DNA from 2 places in the Pseudomonas bambusae genome. Region 1 is predicted to be linked to the other one. Evidence: predicted binding sites of a transcription regulator. Region 1 holds the regulator's gene; the other holds the start of a gene.
What was found. Region 1 encodes sigma-54, which starts transcription at its own class of promoters, with help from an activator protein. Its sites were predicted from a motif close to ANTGGCATNNANNTTGCTNT; they were not measured.
Positions count from the first base shown of each region.

Region 2: a site for sigma-54 is predicted at 5,028-5,047, ahead of glnA (glutamate--ammonia ligase). Genes of this name have one in related genera too.

Region 1 is NZ_CP151650.1:1,324,080-1,333,310, reverse strand. Features, by position in the region: gene AAEO81_RS06040 (STAS domain-containing protein) at 99-404, opposite strand; gene AAEO81_RS06035 (ABC transporter substrate-binding protein) at 401-1,048, opposite strand; gene mlaD (outer membrane lipid asymmetry maintenance protein MlaD) at 1,060-1,527, opposite strand; gene mlaE (lipid asymmetry maintenance ABC transporter permease subunit MlaE) at 1,527-2,324, opposite strand; gene AAEO81_RS06020 (ATP-binding cassette domain-containing protein) at 2,324-3,133, opposite strand; gene AAEO81_RS06015 (KpsF/GutQ family sugar-phosphate isomerase) at 3,449-4,423, shown strand; gene AAEO81_RS06010 (HAD family hydrolase) at 4,457-4,966, shown strand; gene lptC (LPS export ABC transporter periplasmic protein LptC) at 4,977-5,549, shown strand; gene lptA (lipopolysaccharide transport periplasmic protein LptA) at 5,536-6,084, shown strand; gene lptB (LPS export ABC transporter ATP-binding protein) at 6,084-6,809, shown strand; gene AAEO81_RS05990 (RNA polymerase factor sigma-54) at 7,000-8,499, shown strand; gene raiA (ribosome-associated translation inhibitor RaiA) at 8,577-8,885, shown strand; gene ptsN (PTS IIA-like nitrogen regulatory protein PtsN) at 8,898-9,231, shown strand, end outside.
Region 2 is NZ_CP151650.1:438,332-447,562, forward strand. Features, by position in the region: gene ntrC (nitrogen regulation protein NR(I)) at 1-118, opposite strand, end outside; gene glnL (nitrogen regulation protein NR(II)) at 115-1,200, opposite strand; gene AAEO81_RS01945 (DUF4124 domain-containing protein) at 1,507-2,121, opposite strand; gene AAEO81_RS01950 (DUF4124 domain-containing protein) at 2,132-2,650, opposite strand; gene AAEO81_RS01955 (chorismate mutase) at 2,783-3,349, opposite strand; gene glnA (glutamate--ammonia ligase) at 3,524-4,930, opposite strand; gene thiI (tRNA uracil 4-sulfurtransferase ThiI) at 5,262-6,716, shown strand; gene typA (translational GTPase TypA) at 6,857-8,677, shown strand; gene AAEO81_RS01975 (YkgJ family cysteine cluster protein) at 8,903-9,231, opposite strand, start outside.

The DNA of each region.
Region 1 (9,231 bases):
CGCTCTACGCGCGCGGGTCGGCCATCATACAAAAAAGCCCTCTCGTTGCGAACCCTGCTGTGCAGGTGCCGGACGAGGGGCTTGATCGACGACAGCCTTCAGTGTTGTTCGAACAGTTCGGTCAGACCCGATACCTGTGCAATCTCTCTCATATCTGCAGGCAATGCACGCACGCTCACCGTTTTGCCGGCCGCCTGCCCATCGCGCATGAACGCCAGCAGCAGGGCCAGGCCCACGCTGCTGGATTTTTCCACCGCCGAGCAATCCAGCACCAGTGTCGGCGCATCGCTGGCTTTGATCAGCTCGGCACCTTGCTCGCGCAGGGCCGGGCCGGTGCGGTAGTCCAGCACACCGAACAGCTTCAGTTCGCCGCCACCGACGGCGGTGACACATGCATCACTCATTTGACGACCTTGTCAGGCGAGTTCTCGGTCTCCTGCTTGGCCTTGGCGACTTCACCAGCCCAACCATTGATGGTCTTGTCCAGATTGTTGCCGTTGCGCTGCATGGCGTCAGCGAACTGATCCCGGAACAGCTTGCCAATGTTGATGCCGTTGATGATCACGTTACGCAACTTCCATTCGCCGCCGACCTTCTCCAGTGTGTACTGCACGGGATAAACCGCGCCGTTGGTGCCCTTGACGGTCATGCCGACGCTGGTCCGATCACCTGACTCATCTTTCGGCGGGTCAACCGCGATACCTTGGTTGTTGTATTCCAGCAGGGCATTGCCGTAGAACTGAAACAACCCCCTTTTGAAATTGTCCGCGAAGGTTTGCATCTGCGCTGGCGTAGCGTTGCGCGAATACTTGACGGTCATGATGCTCCTGGAAATACCTTCGGCATCGACCACCGGGCCCACGATGGTGTTCAGCGCGCTATAAAACGCGCTGGGGTCCTGCTTGTACTTTTCTTTGTTGGCACTCAGGTCGGCCAGCATCTTGTTGGTCGTGTCCTGCACCAGATCGTGCGCGGAGCCCGCCGCGTTGGCGATCAAGGGCAGCGCTGCAAGCAGTACCAACAGGCCACGTCGCAAGTTAGAGATCATGAACAGCTTCCTCATTTGGCGTCTTTATTGACCGTATTAAGCAGGAATTTACCGATCAGGTCTTCGAGTACCAGCGACGACTGGGTGTCATGAATCGTGCCGCCATCCTTCAACAACTGGTCATCACCACCCACGCTGATGCCGACGTATTTCTCGCCCAGCAAGCCAGCGGTCAGGATGGACGCAGTGGAGTCCGAAGGCAGGTTGTTCACCCGCTTATCCACGTCCATGGTCACGCGCGCCGCGAAAGTATCGTGGTCCAGATCGATTGCAGTGACCTTGCCGATGGTCACACCGGCCATGGTCACCTTCGCTCTGACAGTCAAACCGGCGATATTGTCGAAATTTGCATAAAGTTTATAACTGTCGTTGGTCGTGCTGGCGCTCAGACCGCTGACGCGCAGGGCGAGCAAGAGCAAAGCCAGAATCCCGGCCAGCAGGAACAGGCCGACACCGGTTTCGAGGGTGCGGTTTTGCATCAGAAGTCTCCAAACATCAAGGCGGTCAAAATAAAGTCCAGGCCCAGTACGGCCAATGAGGCGTAGACCACGGTCTTGGTCGTGGCGCGACTGATGCCCTCTGAAGTGGGCTCGCAGTCATAACCTTGGAACACGGCGATCCAGGTGACCACAAAGGCGAAGACGACGCTTTTGATGACACCGTTGATTACATCGTTCGGGAAGGAAACACTGTTCTGCATGTTCGCCCAGAAGGAGCCTTCATAGACGCCCAGCCAGTCAACGGCGACCCATGAACCGCCCCAGATGCCGACCACGCTGAAGATGATGGCCAACACCGGCAACGAAATGAAACCGGCCCACAAGCGAGGCGCGGCAATGTATTTCAGCGGATCGACGCCGATCATTTCCAGGCTGGACAACTGTTCTGTGGACTTCATGTTGCCGATTTCGGCGGTCAACGCTGAACCCGCACGGCCAGCAAACAGCAACGCTGTGACGACCGGGCCCAGCTCACGCAGCAACGTCAAGGCAACCATCTGCCCCACGGCCTGTTCGGAACCGTACTTGGCGAGAATGCTGAACCCCTGCAGAGCGAGCACCATGCCGATGAAAATGCCCGACACGACGATGATCGCCAGCGACATGACACCGACCGAATACAACTGGCGAACCAACAATTGAAAACCGCCGCCGATTCCGCCTCGCCCCAACAAGGCATGAACCAGAAAAATCCCCGAACGCCCCAACACTGCAACAATATCGATCGCGGAGCGCCCCATCAGGCGAACACGATCCATCAATGACTTTCTGCGCATCAGCGCTTCCCCAAAAGATCTTCGCGATAATCCGGTGCCGGATAGTGGAAAGGCACGGGGCCGTCTGGATCCCCTGTCATGAATTGTCGAATGCGCGGGTTATCCGACTGCATCAGTTCCTGGGGCGTACCTTGCCCCAGCACCTGCCCGTCACCGACGACATAGAGATAGTCAGCGATACTCGCCGTCTCGGCCAGGTCGTGAGAGACCACGACACTGGTGATGCCCAATGCATCGTTGAGCAGGCGGATCAGGCGCACCAGGACGCCCATGGCAATCGGGTCCTGCCCGACGAAGGGCTCGTCGTACATGAGAATCTGAGGATCGAGCGCAATTGCCCGGGCCAGCGCGACCCGACGCTTCATGCCGCCAGACAGCTCATCGGGCATCAACTCGACAGCGCCGCGCAGCCCGACCGCCTGTAGTTTCAGCAGCACGATGTCGCGGATCATGTCTTCTGGCAGCTTGGTGTGCACTCGGAGCGGGAACGCAACGTTCTCGAAGACATCGAGGTCGGTAAACAGCGCGCCACTCTGGAACAGCACGCCCATTTGCTTACGTGCATCGAAGAGATCGCTGCGTGAAAGCTTCGGCAGGTTCTGGCCATTGACCCAGACTTCGCCGCTGCTCGGACGCAGTTGTGCGCCCATCAGGCGCAGCAACGTGGTCTTGCCACTGCCCGACGGCCCCATGATGCCGGTGACTTTGCCCCGGGGGATGCGGATATCGACATTATTGAAGATGCTGCGCGAGCCGCGCTTGAAGGACACTCCCTTCAATTCGACCGCGTAGGCGTTATCGGCGCTCATCTAAACTCCTTGCGATACAGCCTGTCTCTCAGATGCCGCGTCCTTGACGAACGACACACTGTCTGGAGGGGCCGAACAAGCGGCGAACTATAACACCGCTGTCGAACGCCGCCAAAGCTCCAACACGGCAAGTCGTTAATAGGGACAGATATTTCAGACGCCGAGGAATTTTCCTGCACCGCCAACACACCTTTGCTGAACGAGAACTGACGGACCGCAAGCTTCTATTAAACAAACAGCGACGATGAAGCGTGAGGGTTTTCAACATTGTCGCTATAATCCCCGCCTTTTCACCCGACCGACCCTATTCTCGACATGACCAACGCCCGCGACCTGATTCAATCTGCCCAGTGCACCATCCGCCTCGAAATCGAGGCCGTCGAAGGTCTGCTGGCACATATCGATGCGGATTTCGTGAACGCTTGCGAGATGATTCTTGCGAGCCAAGGCCGCGTGGTCGTGGTCGGCATGGGCAAGTCCGGCCACATTGGCAAAAAGATCGCGGCCACACTGGCCAGCACCGGCACCCCGTCGTTTTTCGTCCATCCTGCCGAAGCCAGCCACGGCGACATGGGCATGATCACCAGCGCCGACATCATTCTCGCGCTGTCCAACTCGGGCACCACCGCAGAGATCGTGACGCTGTTGCCCTTGATCAAACGCCTGGGCATCAAGCTCATCAGCCTGACCGGCAACCCCGAGTCGACGCTGGCGAAGGCGGCGGACGTCAACCTCAATGCCCGAGTCGAAAAAGAAGCCTGCCCACTTAACCTGGCGCCCACCTCCTCGACCACTGCTGCATTGGTCATGGGCGATGCGCTGGCCGTGGCCCTGTTGGATGCGCGCGGTTTCACGGCTGAAGATTTCGCATTCTCGCACCCCGGTGGCGCGCTGGGTCGCCGCCTGCTGCTCAAGGTCGAGCACGTCATGCACACTGAGGCCGAACTGCCGAAAGTCGCCCGCGGCACGCCATTGCGTGATTCGCTGATGGAAATGACCCGCAAGGGCCTGGGCATGACCGCCATTGTCGAAGCCGATGGCCGACTGGCAGGGATCTTCACCGACGGCGATTTGCGCCGGACCCTGGACCGCGACATCGACATCCGCCAAGCGACCATCGATGACGTCATGACCGTTCACGGTAAAACCGTCCGTGCCGACATGCTGGCAGCCGAAGCGCTGAAAATCATGGAAGACAACAAGATCAGTGCGCTGATCGTTGTCGACGGGAACGACTGCCCGGTGGGTGCGTTCAACCTTCAGGATCTGCTGCGTGCGGGAGTGATGTAAATGAGCGCCGACAACCTCAACAACAGCGAATTGATGCAGCGCGGCAAAGGCATCAAGCTGGCCGTCTTCGATGTCGATGGCGTGCTGACCGATGGCCGACTGTATTTTCTGGAAGACGGCAGCGAGTTCAAGACCTTCAATACCCTCGATGGCCAGGGCATCAAGATGCTGATCAACTCGGGGGTGATCACCGCTATCATCAGCGGCCGCAAGACGCCGGTGGTCGAACGCCGCGCCAAAAACCTGGGCATCGCGCATCTTTATCAGGGACGCGAAGACAAACTGGTGGTGCTCGACGAGCTTTTGCAGCAACTGAACCTAAGCTACGAACAGGTCGCCTATCTGGGTGATGACCTGCCTGACCTGCCGGTGATCCGCCGTGTCGGTCTGGGCATGGCTGTGGCCAATGCCGCCGGATTTGTCCGCCAGCATGCGCATGGCACGACCCAGGCACGAGGCGGCGAAGGCGCCGCCCGGGAATTCTGCGAGTTGATCCTGACAGCTCAGGACAACCTCGAAGCGGCCCACGCCGCCTACTTATAGAAGTGCATTTATGCTGAGCAAAAGAATTCGTACGTTCCTGATCTTCGGTGTGCTGGCGGTACTGCTTGCAGCGGCCGGCTATTGGAACATCAGCCCGGAAAGCTTCATGGATCAACCCAAAGCGGCCGTGGATGAGAACGCCATCGATTATTACGCGATGAACGCGCACAGCATCCAGTACCTGCCGGATGGGTCAATGCAATATGACATGACCGCCGACAAGGTCGAGCACCTCAAGGCCACCGACGTAACCCTGATGACGACCCCGGTTTTGCAGATGTTTCGCGGATCGGAGTTTCCCTGGCACGTGCAGAGCGTGCGCGCCGAAGTGTCGCCAGGAGGCGATCATGTCGAGCTGATCGACAAGGTTCGCATCAACCGCACGGACGAAAAGAACCGCACCACGATCATCACCAGCACCCGCATGACTGTCTTCCCTCAGAAGCAATATGCGGAAACCGCGCAACCCGTTAGAATCGACGGTTTCAACGGTGTGAGCACCGGTACGGGTATGAAAGCCTATCTAAAAGAAAGCAGGATACACCTGCTATCGAACGCAAGAGGACAGTATGAGGCTCCTTAAAACCCTCCCTATTTTGCTTGGCCTGGGCGCAGCACTGGGAAGCGTGAGCGCCTGGGCTCTGCCGAACGATCAGGATCAGCCCATCCGTGTTCAAGCCGATGACGCCCAACTGGACGACAAGCAAGGCATCGCCACCTACACCGGTAACGTGATCATCACCCAGGGTTCGATGAAGGTTACCGGCAACAAGGTGACCATGACTCGCACCCCTGCTGGTGATATCGATGTCGTGACCTCTGTCGGCAACCTTGCGTATTTCGAGCAACTGCAGACCGCCGGCGACCCGAAACCCGTGCAGGGCTGGGGCGTGACGATCCAGTACCATGCGCCGCAAAACCGCATCGTATTGATCGACAAGGCCAAGGTAGTCGACAAGGACAACAACGTGACTCAGGGCGAGAAGATCGTCTATGACACGGTGAGAAAACTTGCCAGCGCTGGCCGCGCCACCGGCAGTAAGGTGACCGAAGCGCGTCCTCGCGTCGACATGGTGATCCAGCCGAAAAAGAAAACCGACCAGCAGAAGGCCCCTTAATGGCAACGCTGAAAGCCCAACACTTGGCCAAGGCTTACAAAAGCCGCCAAGTCGTACGTGACGTCAGCCTGTCCATCGACAGCGGCCAGATCGTCGGTCTCCTGGGCCCTAACGGCGCAGGCAAGACAACGTGCTTCTACATGATCGTCGGCCTGGTTCAGGCCGATCAGGGCCGCGTGCTGATCGACGACCAGGACGTGAGCCACCAGCCGATGCATGGCCGTGCTCGCGCCGGTATCGGCTATCTGCCGCAGGAAGCGTCGATCTTCCGCAAGCTGTCGGTGTCGGACAACATCATGGCGATCCTCGAGACCCGCAAGGAGCTCGATCGCGCAGGACGCCGCAAAGAGCTGGAAAGCTTGCTGCAGGAATTCCATATCACACACATCCGCGACAACCTCGGGATGAGCCTGTCCGGTGGCGAACGCCGCCGAGTGGAAATCGCACGCGCACTGGCGACGTCGCCGAAATTCATTCTGCTGGACGAACCCTTCGCGGGCGTCGACCCCATCTCCGTGGGCGATATCAAGCAGATCATCTACCATCTCAAGGCGAAGGGTATCGGCGTTCTGATCACCGACCACAACGTCCGTGAGACACTCGACATCTGCGAAACGGCTTACATCGTCAACGATGGGCAACTGATTGCAGAAGGCGATTCCGAAACCATCCTGGCCAACCAGTTGGTCAAGGAAGTGTATCTCGGTCACGAGTTCCGCCTGTAAACCACGCAATGGCAAGGGGTTGGTCGGCGAACGCAGCATGCGCCTCATCGCCAACCTCGCATAAATTGTCATTACACCCTAGGCAAACACTCCGGGTTCAGGCATATAATTTGCTTAAGTTGGCGCCTCGGCGCCCCTAGTAGTGGATGGCGCCCATGTGCGCCGGCGAATAAGGTGTTAAGCCCCTGCCATGAAACCTTCGCTAGTCTTGAGAATGGGCCAGCAGCTGACGATGACACCGCAGCTGCAACAGGCCATCCGCTTACTCCAACTGTCGACGCTGGATCTCCAACAGGAAATTCAGGAGGCACTGGAGTCCAATCCGATGCTGGAGCGCCAGGAAGAAGGCGACGATTTCGATAATGCCGACCCCATGGCCGACAATATCGAGCAAAAGCCCAACCCTGACGTACAGGAACCGACCTACCAGGAATCCGCGCCCACCGTCGACAATCTCGAAGACGGCGAATGGAGCGAAAGCGAGCGTATTCCCAACGAACTGCCCGTCGATACGGCCTGGGAGGATGTCTACCAGACGAGCGCCAGCAGCCTGCCCAGCAATGACGATGACGAGTGGGATTTCACCACGCGCACGTCGGCGGGCGAGAGCTTGCAAAGCCATCTGCTTTGGCAACTGAACCTGGCACCGATGTCGGATACCGATCGTTTGATCGCCGTCACGCTGATTGACTGCATCAACAATCAGGGTTACCTCGACGAATCCCTGGAAGAGCTGCTGGACGCCTTCGACCCGGAACTCGACATCGAGCTGGACGAAATCGAAGCCGTGCTGCACCGCATCCAGCAATTCGAGCCGGCTGGCGTCGGCGCCCGCACGCTTAGCGAGTGCTTGTTGCTGCAACTGCGCCAGCTTCCGGCCAAGACCAAATGGCTCGCCGAAGCCCAGCGACTGGTCAGCGACTACATCGACCTGCTTGGCAGCCGTGACTACGCGCAGCTGATGCGGCGCATGAAGATCAAGGAAGATGATCTGCGCCAGGTCATCGAACTGGTCCAGAGCCTCAACCCACGCCCTGGCTCGCAGATCGAATCCACCGAAGCCGAATACGTAGTGCCAGATGTCATCGTGCGCAAGCACAATGAGCGCTGGCTGGTCGAACTCAATCAGGAAGCCGTTCCCCGCCTTCGGGTGAATCCGCAATACGCCGGTTTCGTGCGCCGCGCCGACACAAGCGCCGACAACACCTTCATGCGCAACCAGTTGCAAGAAGCCCGCTGGTTCATCAAAAGCCTGCAAAGCCGTAACGAAACCCTGATGAAAGTGGCGACCCAAATCGTCGAGCATCAGCGGGGCTTTCTGGAGTATGGCGATGAGGCGATGAAGCCGTTGGTGCTGCACGACATCGCCGAGGCGGTGGGCATGCACGAATCGACGATTTCACGCGTCACCACGCAGAAATTCATGCATACACCCCGTGGTATTTACGAACTGAAGTATTTCTTTTCCAGCCACGTCAGCACCTCCGAAGGCGGCGAATGCTCGTCCACTGCCATTCGCGCAATCATCAAAAAACTGGTTGCTGCGGAAAATCAGAAAAAGCCGTTGAGTGACAGCAAGATCGCTGGTTTACTGGAGGCACAAGGCATTCAAGTGGCCCGTCGCACAGTCGCCAAGTACCGCGAGTCCTTAGGAATCGCGCCGTCCAGCGAACGCAAGCGACTGATGTAGAGGTCACAAGCCACAGCGTTCCAGTGGCAGGCAACCAAGCCTGCCTCTTAATGCACTGGCAACGAAGGAGAAGCTGTATGCAAGTCAACATCAGTGGACACCAACTGGAAGTGACCAAGCCCCTGCGCGAATACATCGAGCTGAAGCTGAAAAAGCTCGAAGGGCATTTTGACAAGATTACGAACGTGCAGGTGACGATGGCCGTCGAGAAGCTCAAACAGAAGATCGAGGCCACCCTGCATATCCACGGTGGAGAGGTCGTTGCCAATGCCGAACATGATGACATGTACGCGGCGATCGACCTGCTCACTGACAAGCTCGACAGACAATTGCTCAAGCATAAGGAAAAGCAGCAAAGCATCCTCAAAGGTGCGGCAGCTCGCTGACACTCCCCATCCATGATCCGACTTGAAAATATCCTGACCCCTGGCCGTTCCCTCGTGAACGTGCCAGGCGGCAGTAAAAAAGCCGTTCTCGAAGAGATTGCCAAACTGATCGGGCAACAAGTGCCCGAATTCGACTGGCAAACCGTCTACGAAAGCCTTATCGCCCGTGAAAAACTCGGCTCCACCGGGTTTGGTAACGGCATCGCGATCCCCCATTGCCGCCTGAAAGGCTGCACGGCGCCTGTGAGCGCGGTGCTGCACCTGGAACGCCCGGTGGACTTCGACGCCATCGACGGCGCGCCTGTGGATCTGCTGTTCGTGCTGCTCGTCCCGGAAGCGGCCACCG
Region 2 (9,231 bases), 890 kb from region 1:
CGCCATCGGCGCTGTCGAAGCTCTGCGTGGTCATGCCTTCTTGCTGCAAGGCCTTTTCCAGTACCCAGCGGATGGAACGGTCGTCGTCGACGATCCAGACAGTTTCACTACGGCTCATGTCGAAGCTGCTCCTTGTTCCAGCGGCAGGAAGATCGAGAAAGTGGTGTGGCCAGGATGGCTGTCACACTCGATCAGCCCCTGGTGCTGACTGATGATGTTCTGGGTGATGGCAAGGCCCAGCCCGGTACCGTCCGGACGGCCACTGACCATGGGGTAGAAAATCGTTTCCTGAAGTTCCGGGGGAATGCCGGGACCGTTGTCGATGATTTCAATCTTGCTCACCAGCCGATGGCGCACATGGCCGATGGTGAACTGACGCATCGCACGGGTGCGCAGGCTGATCCGACCCAAGCGCAGTTCGTTCTGCCCGCTGATGGCCTGCATCGCGTTGCGCACGATATTGAGCACGGCCTGGACCATTTGATCCCGGTCGATCAACACATCCGGGATACTTGGGTCATAGTCGCGCACCAACGTGATGCAACCCTGGCTTTCGGCCTCGACCAGGCTGCACACACGCTCCAGCACTTCGTGGACGTTGGTCATCGCCAGCGACGGCAGCTTGTTCGAGCCGAGCATCCGGTCGACCAGATTACGCAGGCGGTCGGCTTCTTCGATGATGACGTTGGTGTAGTCCTTAAGGCTCTCTTCCGGCAGCTCACGCGCCAACAACTGCGCGGCCCCACGAATTCCACCGAGGGGGTTCTTTATTTCATGCGCCAAGCCACGCACCAGCATTTTGGTGGTTTCCTGCTTCGACAGCTGGGCCTCTTCCTTGGTGATGCGCAGCAGGCGATCACGGGGGTGAACCTCCAGCAGCAGCATGGTCTCGCCTTGCGACAAAATCGGCGTCACGGCGTAATCGACGGTCAGCGTTTGGCCGGTCAGCGCAGTCAGCATGGCTTCGCGCTTGGTGAACGGGTGCGCCTGTTCCACCGCTTGGCGCAGTGAACTCAGAGCCTCGGCGGACTCGGTGAACAACTCACTGATGAACTGCCCGTGACTGCGCTGGCCACTGATCGCCAGCAGCATTTCGGCAGCCGGGTTCATGTACTCCAGACGCAAGTCCGAGTTGAGCAAAATCGTGGCAGTGGTCAGGTTGTCGAGTAGCAGTCGGTGCAACGTGTCGCTGATTGTCATGAATCTCGTTGACCTCTTTTGGCTCATTGCACAAGGGAATAGGCCCAGACGTGCAGGCGCTGATTGGTCTTCGCCAGCGGTGGAAGACGGCGGATGGCGCTCAAATTCCTGCTGATTGTGTGAAAAATGCAAAAACCAAACCAAGCTCCGAAAAGAAGCGTCGAATGAAGTGTTTCGGGCGTTTTTTGGACGGCAGGCGCGCAGATTGAGCAGCTGCTTGCGAACCGTGAACCAAAATGGGGTTTTAATCGGAGCGCCCGTTCAGCTTGTGCACCATTATGGAGCTTAGCCGCTTTAGGGAGGGCGTTAGAAAAAAGGCAGGATGCTGCTCTCTTCAGGTGGCTTGTCCTTGATCGGACATTCTGGGCGCACGCCGTATTCCTCGTTCTTGCAAGGATTGGCGAGGCGTTTCTGTGCGAGTGAAATCCGCATCATGTGAAACGGCTGGTTGGGCGTGCGTTCGGCCACGCGACCGTACTGGTCAACGATCTCGATCGAGAGCAGGTGCGTCCCGCGATCAATGTTGGTCAGCGGAAACACCGGGCTGCGCCCCGCATCGCCATAAACCTTTCCGTCGAGCAGCAGCCGGTAGACGTGGCCGGGTTGCAGTTCAGGATCGTTGGTGACCGTCACGATCAGGTTGCCCTGGATGTCGCGAATCGTGCTGTCCGGCTCCGGCGCGAGAATGCGCAGCAACTGGTAGTGAAACAACGGTCCCGGTTTGGGCTTGGCGCTGGAGGCCTGGCTGGGCTTTTTAGGGGCTGACCTGATCTGGTTGCTCGGGGCAATATCGACCTTTTTCGCATTCTTGTGCGGCTGATCGGTGAAGACCCGATTCCCCTCTGCATCAATGTAGGTATAAACCTCGGCGACGGCAGAGTGGCCGATGAGCATCAGCACACAGATCAGCGGCCAATGCAGCCAGACGTGTTTAGGGTTTGCCGACATGAACTCGCTGCACGGTCAAGTTAATGGTCTGGCTCTGCTGAATGACCTGGGCGCCTTGCAGCACCTGAACGGACAGGCTGTGTTCGCCCCGGTCCAGGTCGGTGACCTGAATCCGCGGCACGTTGGTCGGTGAGCCGTAAGGTCTGCCGTCCACCAGCAATTGCAACTGATGCCCGGCTTGCAGACGTGGCTGAATCATCACGCCGACCAGAAAAGAGCCGTTGTTGGCCCGCAAGGCTTCGTCGTTTGGCAGATCGGTCAGTTGCAGCGTCTGGTAAGACGCGCTGACCGGCTGCGCCTGATTCTGGACGGGTGATGAGCTCGCGCGTGGTGCGGTGGTTCCGACTCTGTTCAACGGAGGCAGGTCCACCGTCTGGACCTTCGCCCCGTCCGGCGGCTGGTTGGTGAAAGCCGTATTGCCGTTGGCGTCGGTGTATTTGTAGATCTGGGCAGCTGCGGGCAGTGCCAACAACAGCAGCACAAAGGCAAGGCTTTGACGCATGAAAACTCCGTTACCACGATCAGGAGAACGACAACTGGCGCAGCGCAGACGAGGCTGCCGGGCACAGGCGCCAGCATAGAGCAAAACCCGAAGGGCAGTGTCACCCGCTGAGTGTGTCGAAACGTTAATCCGTCAGGTTTTCGGCTGTGCCTTGCACAACCCGTCAGTCGCCTGTTCCAGTGCCTTGAGCATGACGGGATCGGTGGTCTGGCGCTGAATCTCGGCGAGCAGCCAGCTTGAGCAGGCGCTGTCGTTTCGACGCGGCACGAATGCAGCCAGGTTTTTCATCATCTGCGGTTGCAGCGCATCCAGTTGCGTCCGGATTTCCGCCATCTGACTGGCCGCCGGTTGCGCAGGTGCCCGCCCGGTTTCACGCCACTGCGCAATCCGCCCGTACTGCACGACCTTGTTCGCTTCGATTTGCGCTTTCATGAATGCGCGGACATCGCCTGTGTCGAGGCGATAGGTGGCAGCCTGGGACTCGGCATTGGCAATCACCTGGCGCTCACGCTCAGAGTCCTGCACTGGCTTGCCGCTGTAGAACTTGCTCAGGGCTACGTCGTTGGCGATGTTGAGGCGTTGGGTGATCGTGTTCAGCAGTGCCTGTACTTCGACCGGGGTGGTGACAGTAGGAGACCCGCTGGTGCAGCCGATCAGCAAAAAAGAGAGCAGGAGCGTGAGCCAGAGCGATTTCAGCATTTGAAAGTCCTTGGAGGTGATGGCGGCATACAGCCTGCCGGCGAGCCGAGCAGTATCCAGAAAAATCCCCTGAAAGCGCGATAAACAAATACCACAGGCCCATTTTTCGCAGGCACAAAAAAGACCTCCCGAAGGAGGCCTCTTTTTTCAAGCCGCTGTCGCGACCCTACGGGATCAGACGCTGTAGTACAGGTCGTATTCCAGTGGGTGTACGAAAGTGCGTACTTTGATTTCTTCTTCCGATTTCAGGTGGATGTACGCGTCGATGAAGTCATCGCTGAATACGCCGCCTTTGGTCAGGAACGCACGACCTTTGTCCAGCTCTTCCAGGGCTTCTTTCAGGCTCCCGCACACTTGTGGGATCTCTGCAGCCTCTTCAGGTGGCAGGTCATACAGGTTTTTGTCAGCTGCGTCGCCAGGGTGAATCTTGTTCTGGATACCGTCCAGACCGGCCATCAGCAAAGCTGCGAAGGCCAGGTACGGGTTGGCTGCCGGGTCCGGGAAACGTGCTTCGATACGACGGCCACGTGGGCTGGAGACGTATGGAATACGGATCGAAGCGGAGCGGTTACGGGCCGAGTAGGCCAGCATGACTGGCGCTTCGAAGCCTGGAACCAGACGCTTGTACGAGTTGGTCGCCGGGTTGGTGAAGCCGTTCAGGGCCTTACCGTGCTTGATGATACCGCCGATGAAGAACAGAGCGGTTTCGGACAGGCCGGCATAGCCTTCGCCTGCGAAAGTATTCTTGCCATCTTTGGCGATGGACATGTGGACGTGCATGCCCGAACCGTTGTCGCCGTACAGAGGCTTCGGCATGAAGGTCGCGGTGCGGCCGTAGGCGTCAGCAACGTTGTGGACAACGTATTTCAGGGTCTGGACTTCGTCAGCCTTTTTAACCAGCGTGTTGAATTTCACGCCGATTTCGTTCTGACCCGCAGTGGCCACTTCGTGGTGGTGCACTTCAACGATCTGGCCCATTTCTTCCAGAGCGTTGCACATTGCGGTACGGATTTCGTGGTCGTGGTCGACCGGTGGCACTGGGAAGTAGCCGCCTTTGACGCCTGGACGGTGGCCTTTGTTGCCGCCTTCTACGTCCTGGTCGGTCATCCACGAACCTTGTTCGGAGAAGATTTTGAACATGGAGCCGGAGATGTCGGACTTGAACTTGACCGAATCAAAGATGAAGAATTCTGGCTCTGGACCGACGAACACAGTGTCACCGATACCGGTGGACTTCAGGTATTCCTCAGCGCGGTGAGCGATGGCGCGTGGGTCGCGATCGTAGCCTTGCATGGTCGAAGGTTCGATGATGTCGCAAACCAGGATCAGGGTCGGCTCTTCGGTGAACGGGTCCAGGACGGCGGTTTCGTCGTCTGGCAGCAGGATCATGTCGGAAGCTTCGATGCCTTTCCAGCCTTCGATGGAGGAACCGTCGAACATCTTGCCGACTTCGAAGAAGTCATCATCCAGTGCGTCACGCGCTGGCATGGTGACGTGCTGCTGCTTGCCTTTGGTGTCAGTGAAGCGCAGATCAATCCATTTAACGTCATGATCTTTGATGAGTTGAACCGACTTCGACATGTTGTCCTCCGGGGTGGATTAGGGCCGGGTAGTTGTTAGCCCCTAAATATGGGTGATGCCGGGCGCGATAGTCGGCCAAGGCAACCTGCCTCACAAGGGAGCAATTTGCATGCCAGTGCCCCGTGTTGGGTTTTCATCGGAAAATGCCGGGTTTTGGCGCGTTAAACGTCGCATTTGTGAAAAACAGCGCACCTTTATGGTGCTCTAGGATTGTATACAGTCCTATTTTGGTGCGCTGATGATCGGCTATACGATAACTGGTTAAACCTTGAGCAATTTCCGCTATAATCCGCGCCCCCCTTTTTCGACCGGCTCCTTGCGCGCTGTTTTCATGAAACTAATCGTTAAAGTTTTCCCGGAAATCACCATCAAAAGCCGGCCTGTGCGTAAGCGCTTCATCAAGCAGCTGGCCAAGAACATCCGTACCGTGCTCCGTGATCTGGACCCGGCGCTGGTGGTGGATGGCGTGTGGGACAACCTTGAGGTCGAAACCAAGGTCGAAGATGCGAAAGTCTTGCATGAAATGACCGAGCGCCTGAGCTGCATGCCGGGCATCGCACATTTCCTGCAGGTCGATCAGTACCCGCTGGGCGACATGGATGACATCTACGAGAAGTGCAAGCTGCACTTCGGTGATGCCTTGCCCGGCAAGATTTTTTCGGTGCGCTGCAAGCGCGCCGGTCATCACGACTTCAGCTCGATGGACGTCGAGAAGTACGTCGGCAGCAAACTGCGTCGTGAATGCAATGCGGCCGGTATCTCCCTCAAAGCACCCGAGGTCGAGGTCCGGATCGAGATTCGTGATCAGCGCCTGTTCGTGATCCACAGTCAGCACGACAGCATCGGCGGGTATCCATTGGGCTCACTTGAGCAAACGCTGGTGTTGATGTCCGGTGGCTTCGACTCCACCGTGGCCGCCTATCAGATCATGCGTCGCGGCTTGATGAGCCATTTCTGCTTCTTCAATCTCGGCGGCAGGGCGCACGAGCTGGGCGTGATGGAAGTCGCGCACTTCCTCTGGAAGAAGTACGGCAGCTCGCAGCGGGTGCTGTTCGTCAGCGTACCGTTCGAGGAAGTTCTGGGAGAAATTCTCGGAAAAGTCGATAACAGTCATATGGGCGTAGTATTGAAGCGTATGATGTTGCGCGCTGCGACCAACATTGCCGACAGGCTGGAAATCGACGCGCTGGTGACCGGCGAAGCGATTTCCCAGGTGTCCAGCCAGACGCTGCCCAACCTGTCGGTCATCGATTGCGTGACGGAAAAGCTGGTCTTGCGCCCGCTGATCGCCAGTCACAAGCAGGACATCATCGACCAGGCCGATCAGATCGGCACCGGCGATTTTGCCCGGCACATGCCTGAATACTGCGGTGTGATCTCGGTCAATCCAAAGACTGCGGCCAAGCGCCACCGCGTCGAGCATGAAGAAAAAGAGTTCGACATGGCCGTGCTTGAGCGTGCGCTCGAAAACGCCCGTCTGGTGCCCATCGATCGCGTGATCGAGGAATTGGGCCAGGACGTCCAGGTCGAAGAAGTCAGTCAGGCGCTGGCCGGGCAAGTGGTCATCGACATCCGGCATCCGGATGAAGCCGAGGATCGCCCGCTGGACCTGTCAGGCGTCGAAGTACAAACGTTGCCGTTCTTTGCATTGAACAGCCGTTTCAAGGAACTGGATGACACGCGCCAGTACCTGCTTTATTGCGACAAAGGCGTCATGAGTCGCCTGCATGCTCATCATCTGCTCAGTGAGGGGCATGCCAATGTGCGCGTTTATCGACCGAGCTAAGTGCCCGGGGCTGTTTGCCTGTGGCTTGCGTCACCGGCCCCCCGACACCAGTCGTCAGCCGTAACGGCTTTCGCCGGCTCCATTGTTCATAGCTGTCTAAGATTATTCAGCTGACCGAATCCTCTGATCGAGATACACAAGTGATCGAAAATCTACGCAACATCGCCATCATTGCTCACGTTGACCACGGTAAAACTACCCTCGTTGACAAGCTTCTGCGCCAGTCCGGCACCCTTGAGCGCAACGAGCTCAACGACGAACGCGTGATGGACTCCAACGACCAGGAGAAAGAGCGCGGTATTACCATTCTCGCGAAGAACACCGCGATCAACTGGAATGGCTACCACATCAACATCGTGGACACCCCGGGCCACGCCGACTTCGGCGGTGAAGTAGAGCGCGTGATGTCGATGGTTGACTCCGTTCTGCTGCTGGTCGACGCTCAAGACGGCCCTATGCCGCAAACCCGTTTCGTGACCAAGAAGGCGTTCGAAGCCGGCCTGCGTCCAATCGTGGTCATCAACAAGATCGACCGTCCGGGCGCGCGTCCGGATTGGGTTCTCGACCAGATTTTCGACCTGTTCGACAACCTGGGTGCGACCGAAGAACAACTGGACTTCCAGGTTGTTTACGCTTCGGCCATCAACGGCATCGCCGGTCTGGACCACACCGACATGGCCGAAGACATGACCCCGCTGTACCAGGCGGTCGTCGATCACGTGCCTGCTCCGAAAGTTGACCGTGATGGCGCTTTCCAGATGCAAATCTCGGCACTGGACTACAACAGCTTCCTGGGCGTCATCGGTGTTGGCCGTATCGCGCGTGGTCGCGTCAAGCCGAACACCCCGGTTGTGGCGATCAGCGCTGACGGCAAGCGTCGCAACGGCCGTATCCTGAAACTGATGGGTCACCACGGTCTACACCGCGTCGACGTCGAAGAAGCAGCAGCTGGCGACATCGTCTGCATCAGCGGCTTCGAAGAGCTGTTCATCTCCGACACCCTGTGCGACCCGACTGCCGTTGAAGCGATGAAGCCGTTGACCGTCGACGAGCCAACCGTTTCCATGACCTTCCAGGTAAACGACTCGCCATTCTGCGGTAAAGAAGGCAAGTTCGTGACGTCCCGTAACATCAAGGACCGTCTGGACAAAGAGCTGCTGTACAACGTTGCACTGCGCGTTGAAGAAGGCGACTCGGCTGACAAGTTCAAGGTTTCCGGCCGTGGTGAGCTGCACCTCTCGGTACTGATCGAAACCATGCGTCGCGAAGGCTTCGAGCTGGCCCTGGGCCGTCCTGAAGTGATCATCCGCGAAATCGACGGCGTGAAGCAGGAACCGTTCGAAAACGTCACCATCGACATCCCTGAAGAATCCCAGGGCAAGGTCATGGAAGAAATGGGTCTTCGTAAAGGCGACCTCAGCAACATGGTGCCGGATGGCAAGGGCCGTGTTCGTCTGGAATACAACATCCCTGCTCGCGGTCTGATCGGTTTCCGTAACCAGTTCCTGACCCTGACCAACGGTGCTGGCATCCTGACCTCGATCTTCGACCGTTACGCTCCAGTGAAGTCGGGCCACATGTCCGGCCGTCAGAACGGCGTTCTGGTTTCGGTTGAAACCGGCAAGGCGCTGACCTACTCCCTGGAAACCCTGCAGGCTCGTGGCAAGCTGTTCGTTGAACACGGCCAAGAGATCTACAACGGTCAGATTGTCGGCCAGAACAGCCGCGACAACGACCTGGGCGTCAACCCTACCAAGGGCAAGAAGCTCGACAACATGCGTGCTTCGGGTAAAGACGAAACCATCGCTCTGGTCCCACCTGTTCGCTTCACCCTGGAACAGGCTCTGGAATACATCCAGGAAGACGAGCTGTGCGAAGTCACGCCGAAGTCCATCCGTCTTCGCAAGAAGATCCTGGACGAAAGCGAGCGTACCCGCGCTGCCAAGAAAGCCAAGGTGTAATTAGCCCCGGCTGAACGAAAACGCCCCCGGTCGAAAGGCCGGGGGCGTTTTTGTTTGAGTGGCATTTAACTCTGTCTTTTCTGCGCCTGCGCACTCGCTTTTGATTCTGGCCGCAGGCCGTAGGAGCCGGCTTGCTGGCGAATGCGGTGTGTCAGCCGCGTCATGGGTATCTGGCACAACGCCTTCGCCAGCAAGCCGGCTCCCACAAAAATCCGAGTCGGCCTGTCAGAACTTCAACGGCACCCGGCCGGAGTTCGAGCTCAGCGTGCCGCTGCTTTCGCGCACGACTTCTTTCGGCTTGTACGCGCAATAGCCTGGACGCGGGCCGATTCTCGGGTGATTGCGGCAGGTGTCGGGACGCTTGTCGTAGATTGTGCACAGGCGGCTCTTGCGATCCAGGTACAGGCAGTCGTTGTTGCTCATGCGCTGCAACGTGAAGATTCCCGACTTCTGATTGAAGCGCTCGACAATGCCTTCCTTCTGCAAACGCTTGGCGATGTTCTTCGGGTTATCGCCCTGTTCGAACTCGTCCACGATGCCGATGCGGATCAGGT